Regions from separate parts of the Formivibrio sp. oc-25 genome, predicted to be linked through region 1. Evidence: predicted binding sites of a transcription regulator. Region 1 holds the regulator's gene; each other region holds the start of a gene.
What was found. Region 1 encodes sigma-54, which starts transcription at its own class of promoters, with help from an activator protein. Its sites were predicted from a motif close to CTGGCACGCTTCATGCTT; they were not measured.
Positions count from the first base shown of each region.

Region 1 (5,044 bases):
GAGCCCGGTCAGCGGCCGCAGAGGAATTTCATAAAAGGGATTGGGCAGGCAACGTGCATCGAAAGCGAAATCGGCATCCAGCGCCAAGCCATGCTTGAACCCGAATGATTCAAAAATCACGGTCAGGCGCGAACGATCCAGTGCTACCACCTCGCGTATCCAGCGATGCAATTGGCGCGCACTCAGGCCGGTGGTGTCGATCACATGCCCGACCTCGCGAATCTCACCCAGAATCTGGCGCTCCAGCTGTATGCACTCGCTGATCGTCAGGGTGCCCTGAGAAAGCGGGTGGCTGCGGCGGGTTTCCGAATAACGCCTGATCAGGGTTTCGTCCTGCGCTTCCAGATACAACAGACGAAAGTCACGTCCGCTTGAGCGCAGCACTTCGATCTGTTGCGGCAGGGAAGACAAGTTATGGGCACTACGTGCATCAACGCTGATAGCCAGCTTGGGATAACCGTCGCGATCCAGTAGCGAGGCTGCCTGGGTCAACAAGGGTGCAGGCAGGTTATCGAGACAGTAATAACCCAGATCTTCCAGTGATTTCAGCGCCACACTCTTGCCGGCGCCGGAAAGCCCGGAAACCAGCACGACCTGCTGCCCGGTGTTCATTCACCCATTTCCATGAATTTCTGGTGGCGCTCGATGAACTCGCGCGTCGAATCGATGCCACGTAGTTGCAGGATATAGTTACGTACAGCAGCCTCCACCAGCACCGCGAGGTTACGGCCGGCAGCCACCGGAATCACCAGTTTACGTACCTGCACGCCCAGAATTTCCTGGGTTGCGGCCTGCATTTCCAGGCGATCGATCGGTGCCAGGGTTTCACCGCTGGCCTTGGCCAGATGGATGATCAGACGCAGATTCTTGCGTGGACGCACTGCGGTTTCGCCAAAAATCGAGCGAATATTGAGCACCCCGATACCCCGCACTTCCAGAAAATCACGCAGCATCGGCGGGCAACGGCCTTCCAGCGTTTCCGGATTGGTGCGATAGACCTCGACCACATCATCAGCAACCAGACCATGACCCCGCGAGATCAATTCCAGCGCCAGCTCGCTCTTGCCCATGGCTGATTCGCCCGTCACCAGCACGCCCATTTCCAGCACATCCAGGAATACGCCGTGCAGATGGGTGGAAACCGCCAGTGCCTTGGAAAGATAGAAGCGCAAAACCTCCATCAGGTAGGGCGACAATTCCGGCGAGGTCAGCAGCGGTACATGATGCCGTTCCGCTGCATCCTTGAGAACATCCGGCACCTGCTGGCCATTGGCCACGATCATGGCGGCCATGTCGTTAGCGAACAGGCGGTTCATCCCTTCCTGTTGCGACTCGGGCGAAAGGCCGGCCAGGTAGGCGATCTCGGCCACGCCGAGCACCTGAATCCGATTGGGGTGGACAAAATTCAGATGGCCCACCAGAGACAGCAACGGTTTCTGTTCTGATGCGTCATTGGAGAGCAGGTTGTTGGCGCCGGATTGGCCCGCCACCCAGGTTAGCCGCAGCTTCTCGGCGTTATCGATAAATAGCTGCCTAACTGTAATCTGCGGCATAAGGTTCCCACGTGGAGATCAGTTTCCATGCTTCACCGGCATCACTCACAGCCAGCAATTGATCCCGCATCTGTTTGTCGGAAAAAAGTTGTGCCAGTTCCGAGAGAATTTGCAGATGCAGATCCGTGGCGTTGGCCGGAGCCAACATCACAAAAATCAGCGAAACCGGCTTGCCATCCGGTGCATCGAACGGAATCGGCTCCTTGAGCCGGACAAAGGCGCCCGTTGCCTCTTTCAGCCCCTTGATGCGCCCGTGCGGAATGGCCACACCCTGACCAAGACCGGTCGAGCCCAGTTTTTCCCGGGCAAACAGGCTGTCGAAAATCACGCTGCGCGCAATACCGTGGCTGTTCTCAAACAGAATGCCGACGTGTTCGAACACGCGTTTTTTACTGCCGACCTCCAAATCCAGGAAAATATTGCTGGACGGGAGGATCTTGTTGATCAGGCTCATGGCTGGAATGGATCAGGTTCAAATGTTAGATATTGTAACGCAAAGAAAAACGGGAACGACTCGCGGCGTTCCCGTACCTTGCCCGCTGCTGGATTATTCAGCAACTTCTTGATGCTTCATGCTCTCATTACGGTGATTCTGGATTTTCTCCTTGTGCTTGACGATCTGGCGATCAAGCTTGTCGGCCAGCAAATCAATGGCCGCATACATGTCCGCATCGATCGACTCGACATGAATATCCTTGCCGCGCACATGCACGGTAGCCTCAACTTTTTGCTGCAACTTGTCCACGGAGATGATCACGCCCACATCGATGACGTTATCAAAGTGACGCGTCACGCGTTCGAGCTTGGCAATGACGTAGTCACGGATCGCCGGGGTTACTTCCACATGATGGCCGCTAATGTTGAGGTTCATGGTACGTCTCCTTATGATAAGCCTGACAAGGCCTTGTACTTACAAGCTCTTGCGCTGGTTGACGGGAGGAATCAGCAATGCCTCCCGGTATTTGGCAACGGTTCGTCGCGCAATCACGATCCCTTGCTTTGCGAGTTCTTCACCTATCGCCCCATCGGACAGGGGCTTGTTCTTGTTTTCATTCTGGACCAGTTTCTTTATCAGCGCCTTGATTGCCGTCGCCGAACACTCTCCGCCCGCTTCGGTTTCAACGTGGCTGCCGAAGAAATACTTGAACTCCAGCAAACCGCGCGGCGAGAGCATGAACTTCTGGGTCGTCACCCGCGAAACCGTTGATTCATGCAAGCCCAGCTGTTCGGCGATATCGCGCAGCACCAGCGGCCGCATTGCTTCTTCGCCATGTTCAAAAAAAGCCCGTTGCCGCTCTACGATTGCCTGACCCACCCGCAGGATGGTCTGCCCGCGCTGTTCTACACTCTTGAGCAGCCAGCGAGCTTCCTGCAGCTGTGTCGCCAATCCTGCGCCGCTTTCCTGTTGCAGGATACGGGCATACATCTCGTTCACTCGCAGCTTGGGCATCGCGGACTCGTTCAACCGCACGCGCCAGGCACCACGATAACAATCAACGATCACATCAGGGACGACATAACGCGGGGAGTCTGCGGACCAATCCGCACCGGGACGGGGGTTGAGCCCCGTGATCAAGGTTTGTGCCTCCCTCAGGCATTCATCACCACATTGCAGCTGCCTTTTGATTCTAGTGTAGTCGCGCGCAGCCAATAAATCGAGATGATCGCGCACGATATCAAGCGCCAACTGCCTGGCTGGGCTTTGCGGTTGCTGCAACAACTGCAACCGCAGGCATTCGGACAAATCGCGCGCACCCACGCCGATGGGTTCAAGCTGTTGCAGATAGGCCAAGGCAATGGCGAGATCGTCCTCGTCAATTTCCATTTCCTCGCGTACATCCAGCGGCACCTGCGACAGGATTTCCTCAAGCTGCTGCGTCAGCAGGCCATCATCATCCAGTGCATCGATCAGGAGTTCAAGCAAAGCCCGTTCGCGCGGCGCCAGTGGCAACAGGCCGGCCTGGGCAATCAGGTGTTCACGCAAGCTCAGGCTTTGTGCCACATTGAGCGCAGGATCATTTTCGTCATCATCACTGCGACTGTTACCGCTGCGCACATCATCCCAGCGCAACTCACCCGCTTCCATTTCCGGCGCTTCGCGCTCGGATTCCGCAGCAGGCGTATCGCTCTGGGTGGATTCATGCTCCCTGTCCGCCGCCCCCTCCTCTCGCTCGAGCAGTGGGTTTTCCGCGAGGAAGCGCTCGATTTCCTGCTGGAAATCAAGGGTAGAGAGTTGCAGCAACTTGATCGATTGCGCCAGTTGTGGCGTCAGATTGAGCTGCTGCGCAATGCGCAATTGCAGGGATTGTTTCATTACTGCTTACATTCTGAAGTGTTCGCCAAGGTAGACCTTGCGCACACTTTCATTGTTGACAATATCATCCGGCGAGCCGGACGCGATGACTTCACCGCTGGAAATAATGTAAGCCCGATCGCAAATTCCAAGTGTTTCGCGAACATTGTGGTCGGTGATCAACACACCAATCCCGCGCTCTTTCAGGAAGCGCACGATGCGCTGGATATCCATCACGGCAATCGGATCCACACCGGCAAATGGCTCATCCAGCAAGATGAAGCGCGGACTGGCGGCCAGGGCACGGGCTATTTCGGCACGGCGGCGCTCGCCGCCCGATAGGGCCAAGGCGTTGCTGTCACGCAGATGTCCGATATGCAGGTCGTGCAACAGATCATCCAGGCGCGTTTCAACTTCTTCCGGCTCGATCTCCTGCAACTCCAGCACTGCCCGAATATTCTCGGCGACCGTCATCTTGCGAAAGATCGAGGCTTCCTGCGGCAAGTATCCCAACCCCAAACGGGCGCGCTTGTGAATGGGCTGGCGGGTGATATCCACGCCATCGAGCTCGATCTTGCCGCCATCAAGTGCCACAAGCCCCAGAATCATGTAGAAACTGGTGGTCTTACCCGCGCCATTGGGCCCCAACAGGCCGACAACCTCGCCGCAGGCAATTTCCAGCGAGACATCTCGCACCACGGTACGCTTGCGGTAGGCTTTGCTCAGATGTTCGGCCTTGAGCACACTCATTGCGCAGCCTTCCCGTCTGTCGTTTCTTTCTTTTTCGGGGTAATCGTAATGTTCACACGACCGCCCGGATTGCTTTTGACCTGATACAGCTCGGAATTCAGGTCATAAGTGATATGGTCGCCCACCACCACATCCTGATTCTTGCGTACCCACGCCTTGTCGAACAGCTGCAGGAAACCCTTTTTGCCGTCGTAATCGAATCTGAGTGATTCGGCTTCCAGCCAATCCGGGCTCTTGTCGAGCTTTTGGCGAAACCGTACCGGCTTGCCCTCACCTTGCGCGAACTGATTGCCCTCGGCATCCTGGCTGATCACCAGCTTGTCGGCGCGAATCGTCATCGACCCCTGCACCACCACCACATTGCTGGTACAGATGCTTTTCATGGTTTTCTGGTCGAAATCACAGTGGTCTGCCGTGATATTCATCGGCTTCTCGCGGTCTGCCTGTT
Region 1 is NZ_JBVVOL010000011.1:14,438-19,481, reverse strand. Features, by position in the region: gene rapZ (RNase adapter RapZ) at 1-612, opposite strand, end outside; gene hprK (HPr(Ser) kinase/phosphatase) at 609-1,553, opposite strand; gene ptsN (PTS IIA-like nitrogen regulatory protein PtsN) at 1,534-2,007, opposite strand; gene hpf (ribosome hibernation-promoting factor, HPF/YfiA family) at 2,101-2,424, opposite strand; gene AC0KVQ_RS09215 (RNA polymerase factor sigma-54) at 2,464-3,867, opposite strand; gene lptB (LPS export ABC transporter ATP-binding protein) at 3,874-4,596, opposite strand; gene lptA (lipopolysaccharide transport periplasmic protein LptA) at 4,593-5,044, opposite strand, start outside.

Region 2 (5,044 bases), on a different contig from region 1:
TCGCTGGCCACCAGCGCGCGTTTGAGATGCCCCGAGATGCGGTTGTACGGCACCCATTTGTGGCGCAATTCAGCGTCGGGCCTTTTCTGCTGCAGGCGATCCAGTTGCTCTTCCATGAATGCGGTCTCGGACGGATTATGGCTGCGCCACCACAGTACATGGCCGAGAATCCAGACATTCCAGCACAGGAAAAGCAGCAGGATTGCCAACAGTATCCGGGCAATCCAGCCGGCAGACGTCAGCTTGCGACGCGCCATCAGGCAGCACGCAACAGATCGAAGACCGGCTGGGCATCCGGACGCAAGCCGGTCCAGACCTCGAAGGCTTCCACGGCCTGGAATACCAGCATGCCCAGGCCATCGACCCGTTGCGTCACGCCCGCTTCCTGGGCACGTTGCATGAAGGGGGTTTCCCCTTTGCCGTAGACCATCTCGTAGGCCACGCAGCCCGGCGCAAACACGCTGGCTGGCAGCGGGAACGCCTGGCCACCCAGGCTGGCGGAGGTGGCATCAATGATCACGTCAAAGGCACCTTCGACCTGATCGAGCCCCACCCCACTGATCGGTACGCGGATCTGCGCACTGAACTGACTGGCCAGATCGGCAGCCTTGCTGGCGGTACGATTGGCAATCACGATCTCGGCCGGCAAGTCAGCCGCCAGCGGCAGGATCACCCCGCGCGAGGCGCCGCCAGCACCCAGCAACAGCACGCGCTTACCCACCAGCAGGCAGAATCGGCGCAGGTCCATGACCAGACCGATGCCATCGGTATTGTCGCCCACCAGCGTGCCATCCGCTTCGAGCTTGAGCGTATTCACCGCCTGTGCGGCCTGCGCACGCGGGCTCAGGCGATCGCACAGCCGGAAGGCTTCTTCCTTGAACGGCGCGGTGACATTGCCGCCTTGGCCGCCCTCGGCAATGAACTGGCGCAAGGCAGCTTCAAAACCATCGAGCGGCGCCAGGATACGGCCATACTCGAAATCCTTGAGGCCAAACTGGGCAGCAAAGGCCGTCTGGATAAGCGGAGATTTGCTTTGGGCAATCGGATTGCCAAAAATGGCGAGGCGCATGACACGACCCTGCGAAATTTTGAAAGGGCGAATTCTACACCGGGCTTAGCCAAGAGCTGCCCTGGATCTGTTGCAATAGATCCAGGACAGAGGGAAACCCTACATGTTTATCCAGGGCAGCCCCGCAGCCTTCCAGCCATTGCACTTGCCACGCTGCTGATTCTCGTCCTTGTCGCCCTCGAAACCTTCCAGAATATTGTAGGACTCGGTATAGCCATGCTGCGCCGCCAGCGCTGCTGCCTCGTGCGAGCGCACGCCTGAGCGACACAGAAACAGCACCATGCTTTCACGATCCACCACGGCCTTGAGCCGGGTCAGGAAATCCGGATTCAAGCTCATCAGCGGATAGCGTTTCCATTCGATCAGTTCCGCCTGTGGCACGACACCGACAAACTGCCATTCCGGCTGTGTGCGGACATCGACAATCTTCACGCCGGGCAGGCCCTGCATCAGTGCCCAGGCTTCTTGCGGCGTGACCGCACCGGAATAAGGCAAATCGAAATCGTCTGCCCGTTCACGGGCAAGTTGCAGGATGTGGGCGAGTTGGCTCATTGCGGTGTGTCTCCATTATTCATTGAATATGCCGTTTATCCGGCCAGGCTTGTTGGGCTCTTGTTTTATTTTATCGTTCGATACGGAAATGCTTACCAGCAAAAATGACAGCCGGCCGAAACGCACCCAAACAGTGCAAGATCAAATCAAATGTCATAAATTGGTGCATGGATTGGCTCGTGCAGCGGGCTAAGTCCTTGTGGCACAATAGCGACGCCCAATGCACAAAGCTGGCATGAATTCTGCTGCATAACGCGCCGAGCGCCTGCGCGATGTTTCGGCGTCTATTGAATCAGATCAAATTTCAGTCTCTCAACAAGGAGAATCAAACATGGCGGCAGCCGACGTAATCAAGCTTATCCAGGAAAACGATATCAAGTTCGTTGACCTGCGTTTTACCGACACCCGTGGCAAAGAACAACACGTAACCGTACCGTCCCACGTTGTGGATGAAGAGTGGTTCGAACACGGCCACGCTTTCGATGGCTCCTCCATCGCTGGCTGGAAGGGCATTCAGGCTTCCGACATGCTGCTGTCGCCGGACCCCGCTTCCGCCAAGATCGACCCGTTCTTCGACGAACCGACCGTATTCATCACCTGCGACGTGATCGAACCGTCCGACGGCAAGGGCTATGACCGCGACCCGCGTTCCATCGCCAAGCGCGCTGAAGCCTACCTGAAGTCCACCGGCATTGGCGACACCGCCTACTTCGGTCCGGAACCAGAATTCTTCATCTTCGACAGCATCACCTGGAACACCGACATGTCCGGTTGCTTCGTGAAGATCAATTCCGAAGAAGCTGCCTGGGCCACCGGCGAAAAATTCGAAGGTGGCAACACCGGTCACCGTCCGATGGTCAAGGGCGGCTACTTCCCGGTTCCGCCGGTTGACAGCCTGCAAGACATCCGCGCCACCATGGTGCTGATCCTGGAAGAGCTGGGCATCCCGGTTGAAGTGTTCCACCACGAAGTGGCTACCGCCGGCCAGTGCGAAATCGGTACCAAGTTCAGCACCCTGGTACAACGTGCTGACTGGACTCAAGTCATGAAGTACGTGATCCACAACGTGGCTCACCAGTACGGCAAGACCGCCACCTTCATGCCGAAGCCCATCGTTGGCGACAACGGTTCCGGCATGCACGTGCACCAGTCGATCTGGAAAGATGGCAAGAACATGTTTGCAGGCAACGGCTACGCCGGCCTGTCCGACACCGCCCTGTACTACATCGGCGGTATCATCAAGCACGCCAAGGCACTGAACGCCATCTGCAACCCGGGCACCAACTCGTACAAGCGTCTGGTTCCGCACTACGAAGCGCCGGTCAAGCTGGCCTACTCGGCTCGCAACCGTTCCGCTTCGATCCGCATTCCGCACGTGCAGTCCGACAAGGCTCGCCGTATCGAGACCCGCTTCCCGGATCCGCTGGCCAACCCGTACCTGTGCTTCTCCGCCCTGATGATGGCCGGTCTGGATGGTATCCAGAACAAGATCCACCCGGGCGATCCGGCCGACAAGAACCTGTACGATCTGCCGCCGGAAGAAGACAAGCTGATCCCGACCGTGTGTGCCTCGCTGGAAGAAGCTTTGGCTGCACTCGACGCAGACCGCGAGTTCCTGACCCGTGGCGGCGTGTTCAGCAACGAATTCATCGACGCCTACCTTGAACTGAAGATGGCTGAAGTGAACCGTACCCGCATGACGACTCACCCGGTTGAGTTCGACATGTACTACAGCCTGTAATCCACTCGGATTACCGCTGTCGCAAAGCCCCGTGTCTCGGCACGGGGCTTTGTTTTTCGTAGAATCCCTTTTTTATCGCAGGCTGCCATCATGTCTATCCGCGCCGTCGTATTCGACCTGGGTGGAGTTCTGGTCGACTGGAACCCCGAATATGTCTACCGTGCGCTAATCCCGGATGCGGATGAACGCCGCTATTTCCTCACACATGTCTGCAACAGCACCTGGAATGTGCAGCAGGATGCCGGCAGATCGCTTGCGGAGGGCACGGCGCTGTTGGTGCGGCAATTCCCCGAGCACGCCAACCTGATCGAGGCGTTCTACTCGCGCTGGCCCGAGATGCTCGCCGGCACGCTGCCGGATGGTTTGGCGCTGCTGGAAACACTGGATGCTGCAGGCATCCCGCTGTATGCGCTCACCAACTGGTCGGCGGAAACCTTCCCCTATGCGCGCGCCAATTTCCCGCTGCTTAGCCGTTTCCGCGACATTCTGGTATCGGGCGAAATCGGCCTGATCAAGCCCGATCCGGCTTTCTACCGCCTGATGTTCGATCGCATCGCGCGCGATTTGCCGGACTTGCAACCCGAAGAACTCGTCTTCATCGACGATGTCGAACACAACGTGCAGGCTGCTCGCGCACTGGGCTGGCATGGCGTACATCACGGCAACGACCGGCACTCGCATCTGGAATTGCGCATACTTGGCCTGCCAACCTGAGAGCCTGTTCACGATCTTTTCACCGCAGCGCCAGACAGGAAAAGGGTTAGCCACAAGGCGAACGACGCTGGCAATAACGGGTTATTTCCAAGACGTTCAATGCAGTGGATGGCCATTTTCCTGCCTGGCCCGGCGGGTTCCGGGCATTGCCGGCAGCCGCCGGCGTTACAAACCGCTTGTGGTACACGTACCACGGCACGGTTTGTGCCTTGGCCTCTATCCGGCACTGCACAGAACGCTGCGGTAAAATGATCGTGAACAGGCTCTGAGGAAATCGTCATGAACAGCACAGACAAACCCCGCGTGGTTATCCACTACTGCACCCGTTGCAACTGGCTGCTACGCGCCGCTTGGCTGGCGCAAGAACTGTTGACCACCTTCAGCGAAGAACTGGGCGAAGTTGCCCTGCAACCCGGAACGGGTGGCGTTTTTGTGGTGAGCTGCAACGACACCATCATCTGGGACCGCAAGACCGAACAACGCTTTCCTGAAGCCAAGGAAATCAAGCAGCGCATCCGCGATCTGATCGTGCCCGACAAATCACTGGGCCACAGCGACAATCGACAGCCCGACTGACAGCATTGAGGGCCCTGTGCTACTCTCGATCCATGATGAAGCTACGCCATTTAACGCCGCTGCTGTTTGTACTTGCCGCCCCGACATGGGCCGACATCTACAAGCATGTCGATGAGCACGGCAACATCACCTTTACCAATGCACCGGTCAGGGGTGCGCAACGCATCCTGATCGAACCCACGCGCGCAACAGCCCGCTCTGCCGCACCCAGCCTCTCCGCGCCCGCACCATCACGCAGCACGGTATCGCCTTCATCCTTCCCGCGCGTGGATGCCGGCACCCAGAAAGAGCGTGACCTCAACCGCCGCCGCATTCTGGAAGATGAACTCGGCAACGAGCAGCGCCTGCTGAACGAGCGCAAGCAGGAACTGACCAACGCCGAAGCCCAGCGC
Region 2 is NZ_JBVVOL010000006.1:119,164-124,207, reverse strand. Features, by position in the region: gene mtgA (monofunctional biosynthetic peptidoglycan transglycosylase) at 1-257, opposite strand, end outside; gene aroE (shikimate dehydrogenase) at 257-1,069, opposite strand; gene AC0KVQ_RS05960 (rhodanese-like domain-containing protein) at 1,169-1,621, opposite strand; gene glnA (type I glutamate--ammonia ligase) at 1,953-3,362, shown strand; gene AC0KVQ_RS05950 (HAD family hydrolase) at 3,453-4,076, shown strand; gene AC0KVQ_RS05945 (Rdx family protein) at 4,356-4,652, shown strand; gene AC0KVQ_RS05940 (DUF4124 domain-containing protein) at 4,685-5,044, shown strand, end outside.
Region 2: a site for sigma-54 is predicted at 1,852-1,869, ahead of glnA (type I glutamate--ammonia ligase). Genes of this name have one in related genera too.

Region 3 (5,044 bases), on a different contig from region 1:
CCTCATTGCCGTTTTCAGAAATAGGAATTTGGCGACCACTCGATATCTGCACTTTGCGCACACCTTCGTCGCCGTTGTATTGCACGTTACCAAAGGTATTTTCCGTGAACGGCTTGATATCACCCTGGAAGCCAGAAAACAGGTAAATGCCATTGCCATCGGTGCTATTGGCCAATCCCAGCAATTCCTGATAGCGCCCCTGCAATTCCGTTTCCAGCATCTTTTTTTCAGCAGCGGTTTGCGTGGCATTACCAGCATTGACTGCCAGGGTCTGCAGATCCTGAATCACACCGACAATCTGCGCCAGATTGGATTCGGTAATACTCAGGGCCGAATCAGCCGTTTTGCTGTTAACTGCGTACTGTTCGTTAATTGAGGCCGTCTGACTGATATCAAGAATGCGCGCCGAATTGATCGGATCATCCGAGGGAGTGAGAATCCTGCGCCCGCTGGAGAGTTGCTCCTGCAGGCGCGCCTGATCAGACAGATGCTTCTGCAAGCCGCTGGTACTGATATTGAATAACGTATTGGTGGCGATGCGCATGATCGCACTCCTTCATGAATACCGGATCAATCAAACAATGTTGGCAATTTCTTCAAATGCCTGCTGCGCAATCTGGATCAGCTTGCTGGCCGCGATATAGGCTTGCTGGTAGCGCAACAGGCTGGCCGCTTCTTCATCCAGATTCACGCCGGAGACCGAATCGCGCGCGGTTTCCGCCTGACTCAGCATGGTGCCCTGCGCTTCGGCCATGATGTTGGCCTCGCCGGTCTGCACTCCGATCTGCGCTACCATCTGACTGTAGGACTGCTCGAAGCTGGCCGTACCGTTGGACAACAGTTTCGTTGTCTGTAACGCCGCCAGCTTGAGCGCATTGCTGCCATCCGCCGTGCCTGCCGTGTTTGCGCCAATCGCAAACGTATCGCCGGCAGCCGGCTGCCCGGTAATCTTCAAGCTCCAGCCATTTACACTCAGCGTCATGCCTGCCGTATAGCCATGGGTGGTTACCGACCCGGTTACGCTATCCGTTACCGTAAAGCTGTCTGCCGCTGTGAATGCAATATTCACAGGATTGCGCAATGCCGGATTGACTGCAGCATCGGTGGTTGAGGTCGATGGCGTATCGGCCAATGGCTGCGTCAGCGAAGCGCTACCCGTATTGGCGGAACCCGAAGTCAGCTTCATGGCCGATGCCGCGGCAATGTCGCGCGCATCCGTAATGCGCACGCTCAGTGAATCGATGAAACCTTCATACGGCTTGATAGTGAAACTGTCGCCACTGGCCATACTGCCAGTGAGATTCAAGGTCAACCCGTCCACCGTCAGCGGCATGGTGGCTGATGCAGTCTTGCTGTTATCGGATAGTCGGGTCAGGATGTACTGACTGCCATCGAAGCCAAGCTCGTAATCGCTGGGCTGCAAATCGGCGATATCACTGATATAGCCACTCAATGCCGCCGAACCGGTATTCATCGAATTGGGCGTCACATAACCGATATCAGGAGGAAATGACCAGTCGGTGCTGGCCGCTGCCGCAGGTGTTGCGGCTGCCTGCAGCGTTACGCCCAGCGCAGTATATCCGGCTGTCATTTGCGCAGTGGTGAAACTCTGTGTTGCCTTGTCAGAAAGCCGGGTCAGTGTGTAGTTGCCGACACCGTCATAGGCAAGGCTGTAATCCGAAGCTGGAATCGCACTTTCCGGTGAGGAAACGCTGATATCAACACCACCCAGCGTTGCGGTAAAGCTGCTGGCGCGCGAAAAATCGAACAGGTTCTGTCCGAGCTTGCCATTCAGATCCATACCGGCGCGCTGCTGGGCATTGAGCATTTGTGCCATGCCCACGGCCACCATTGCAAGATTGTTTTGCGCCAGGTTAAGCGAATTGGTTCTGAAATCCAGCAAGGCACCCAATTCGCCGCCGCCCAGTGCATTCTCCGGCAGATAAATCGTATTACCGTTTTGCTGGTAAACCACGGTTGTGGATTGTGGATCATCCGGAGAGCCTACTGCACCCAGCGAAAATGTTTCCCCGCCAACAACCAGATTCTGCCCGGTACCGATGAAGACATTGATGCTGCCATCGCTTTGCGTGACCGTGGAGGCTTTTACCAAGGTATTAAGCTCCTTCACCAACTGATCACGCTGATCGAGCAGATCATTGGGGGGAATACCCGTCCCACTGCTGAGTACGATTTGCTGGTTGAGATCGGCAATTTGCTTGGCGTACGAATTGATACCGGCTACCGCATTGGTGATCTCGCCATTGAGCGCAGTACGCTGATCTGCCAGTTGCTGGTTCACCGACTCGAAACGGTTCAGCATGGTTTGCGCGGAAGAAAGCAGGGTTTCGCGCGCCGGCAAATTGGAAGGATTGGTCGCCACATTCTGCACGGCAGAGAAATAATCCTGGATGGCCGGCGACACACCGGCACTGCTGTCCGCTACCAGATTATCGATCTGGGCGATATGGCTGTAATAGGTTTCGTAGTAGCTGGCCTTGGCCTGGGTGGTTTGCACTTGCCGGGTAAGGAACTGATCATAGCTGCGGGTAATGCTGTCCACGCGCACACCCAGGCCGACATAGCCACTGCCTGACATCTGCGGATAAGGCGCACTTTGCTGGATCGACTGGCGGGAATAGCCCGGCGTATTGACGTTGGCGATATTGTGCCCGGCGGTAGTCAGGCCCAGGTTAGCGGCCTTGAGCCCGGAAAGGCCGATCGTGAAAACGGATGATCCCATATTGCTGCTCCTCTCTTTTTCTTATCGGCCTCAAGCCACCTGACTTGATGCGGACTGACGGGCGGCAAGCCGCGTGGCAACGCTCTGCGCAACTTTTGCCAGCTTGTTCGCGTAGTTGGGGTCGGTGGCATAGCCATTGGCTTGCAGCGCTCGTGCGAAACCTACTCCATCGGCACCGGCACCAATGGCATCGCCGAAACGGCGCTTCAGAAGACTCGCGTAGTCCTGAAATGCATCGGCATAGGAATCGTAGGCGCGAAAGGTTTCAATGCGTTTTTGCATGCGTCCATCGATAAATTCAGTCGTGAGCACATCCACGGCTTTGCCATTCCAATCCTTGCCGGCCTTGATGCCAAACAGGTTGTAGCTTTCCGAGCCATCGGCCTTTTTGATGGATTTGCCTCCCCAGCCTGATTCCAGCGCTGCATGTGCCAGCACCAGCGTTGGAGAAAGACCGAGCGAAGATGAAACTTCCTGCGCCACACCGGACAACTTTTCCAGGAAGCGATCGGCAAGGCCACCGCCGGCTGCCGTCGTGGCGGCAGGTTTTGCCGCCTGCCGGGCAGCACTTGCCGCCGCTCCGATTACAGGAAACCCGGTCAAACTGGTGGCATCTCGCGAACGCTGGCCGGCTTGGCCACTCTGCTGCTGAATCTGGCGAACGATGGCATCAGTCAGCCCAGCCCCGCCCTTCATGGCCAGCGCCTGGGAAAATTGCTGATCCTGCATGGAGTTGAACAGGCGCATGGAACTGCTTTGCGTATCGGCAAAGCCTTGTCCTGCCTCGCGCATGGACTTGAGCATCTGCTGCAACAGCAGCGCCTCGAACTGCCTGGCAACATTGCGCACACCGGCATCCCCGGCACTGCGGGATGTCTGGCGCAAGGCATTGATCCCGTTTGGATCAAACGCCAGATTTTGCGAAACAGTATTAACGGATGCGGGCAAGGACATCGACAAACTCTTGCTTCAACGGGAAGTAACCCATTAAAGCAAGGAGCGTGCCGGCATCATTGATTAGAACCTGCTCAGGATCTGTAGCGAGAAGCCGTCAGCGGGGTGAAGAGCAGCGCAAAAACCGGAATGTACAGGGAGTACATGAGGATTTTGAGCAGCACATGAGCCCTGATCACGGCTTCGCAGCAAGATCGTGGACAGTTTCTTAGATGATTTCGAGCTCGGCCTTCAGACTACCAGCCGATTTCATGGCCTGCAAAATGGCCAGCAGATCCTGCGGGGTTGCACCCACGGCATTGAGGGCGCGGACAACATCGCGCAGATTGGTGGCCTGCGGCAGACGCACGATCGGGCCTTTGTCGGCCTGGATCATGATTTCGCTATTTTGAACCGTGCGCGGCCGCCCGGCAGACAAGGGTGCCGGCTGGGATACCGTATTCTCGGTCGTGATGGTGACGGTGAGATTGCCATGCGCAATGGCGCAGGGATCAACCGTCACGCTTTGATTCATCACTACTGAACCGGTTCGCGCATTGATGATCACCTTGGGTGACATTTGCGCCGGGGTCACTTCCAGGTTTTCCAATCCGGCCAGAAAGCTCACGCGCATATTGGAATCGAGTGGCGCGCGCACCTGGATCACCCGGCCATCCAGCGCTGCGGCAATCCCACCGTAGCGGGTATTGATGGCATTCACCACGCGCGATGCGGTCGTAAAATCGGTGCTCAGCAATTCCAGCTGAATGAATTCGCCGCTGCCGAGCTGCGTCGGCACCGCCCGCTCCACGGTCGCACCATTCGGAATACGGCCAGTGGCCAGCTGGTTGATCGTGGTACTGGAGCCTCCCGCCGAGGCACCGGCACCCGCCACCACCACATTGCCTTGTGCCATGGCATACACCTGACCATCCGCACCTTTCAATGGCGACATCAGTAGCGTACCGCCGCGCAAGGATTTGGCATTACCGATCGAGGAAATCGTGACATCCAGCGGCTGCCCTGGCCGGGCAAATGCCGGCAGCGTGGCGGTCACCGTCACGGCAGCCACATTCTTCAGCTGCAGGTTCCCGCCCGTAGGCACCTGCACACCCATACTGGTGAGCATATTGGTCACTGACTGCACCGTAAAAGGTGTCTGGGTAGTCTGGTCACCACTGCCATCCAGACCCACCACCAGCCCGTAGCCCACCAACTGGTTATCGCGCACACCGGCAAAACTGGCCAGATCCTTGATCTTTTCGGCATGAACCAGCCCTGATACCAGCAACAGCAACAACAAGAATCGACGCATGCTTATCTCCTCACAGCGGCAGCACGGACAAGAAGAATCGTGCCAGCCAGGCC
Region 3 is NZ_JBVVOL010000007.1:66,683-71,726, forward strand. Features, by position in the region: gene flgL (flagellar hook-associated protein FlgL) at 1-544, opposite strand, end outside; gene flgK (flagellar hook-associated protein FlgK) at 575-2,743, opposite strand; gene flgJ (flagellar assembly peptidoglycan hydrolase FlgJ) at 2,774-3,697, opposite strand; gene AC0KVQ_RS06525 (flagellar basal body P-ring protein FlgI) at 3,906-4,991, opposite strand; gene AC0KVQ_RS06530 (flagellar basal body L-ring protein FlgH) at 5,002-5,044, opposite strand, start outside.
Region 3: a site for sigma-54 is predicted at 3,734-3,751, ahead of flgJ (flagellar assembly peptidoglycan hydrolase FlgJ). Genes of this name have one in related genera too.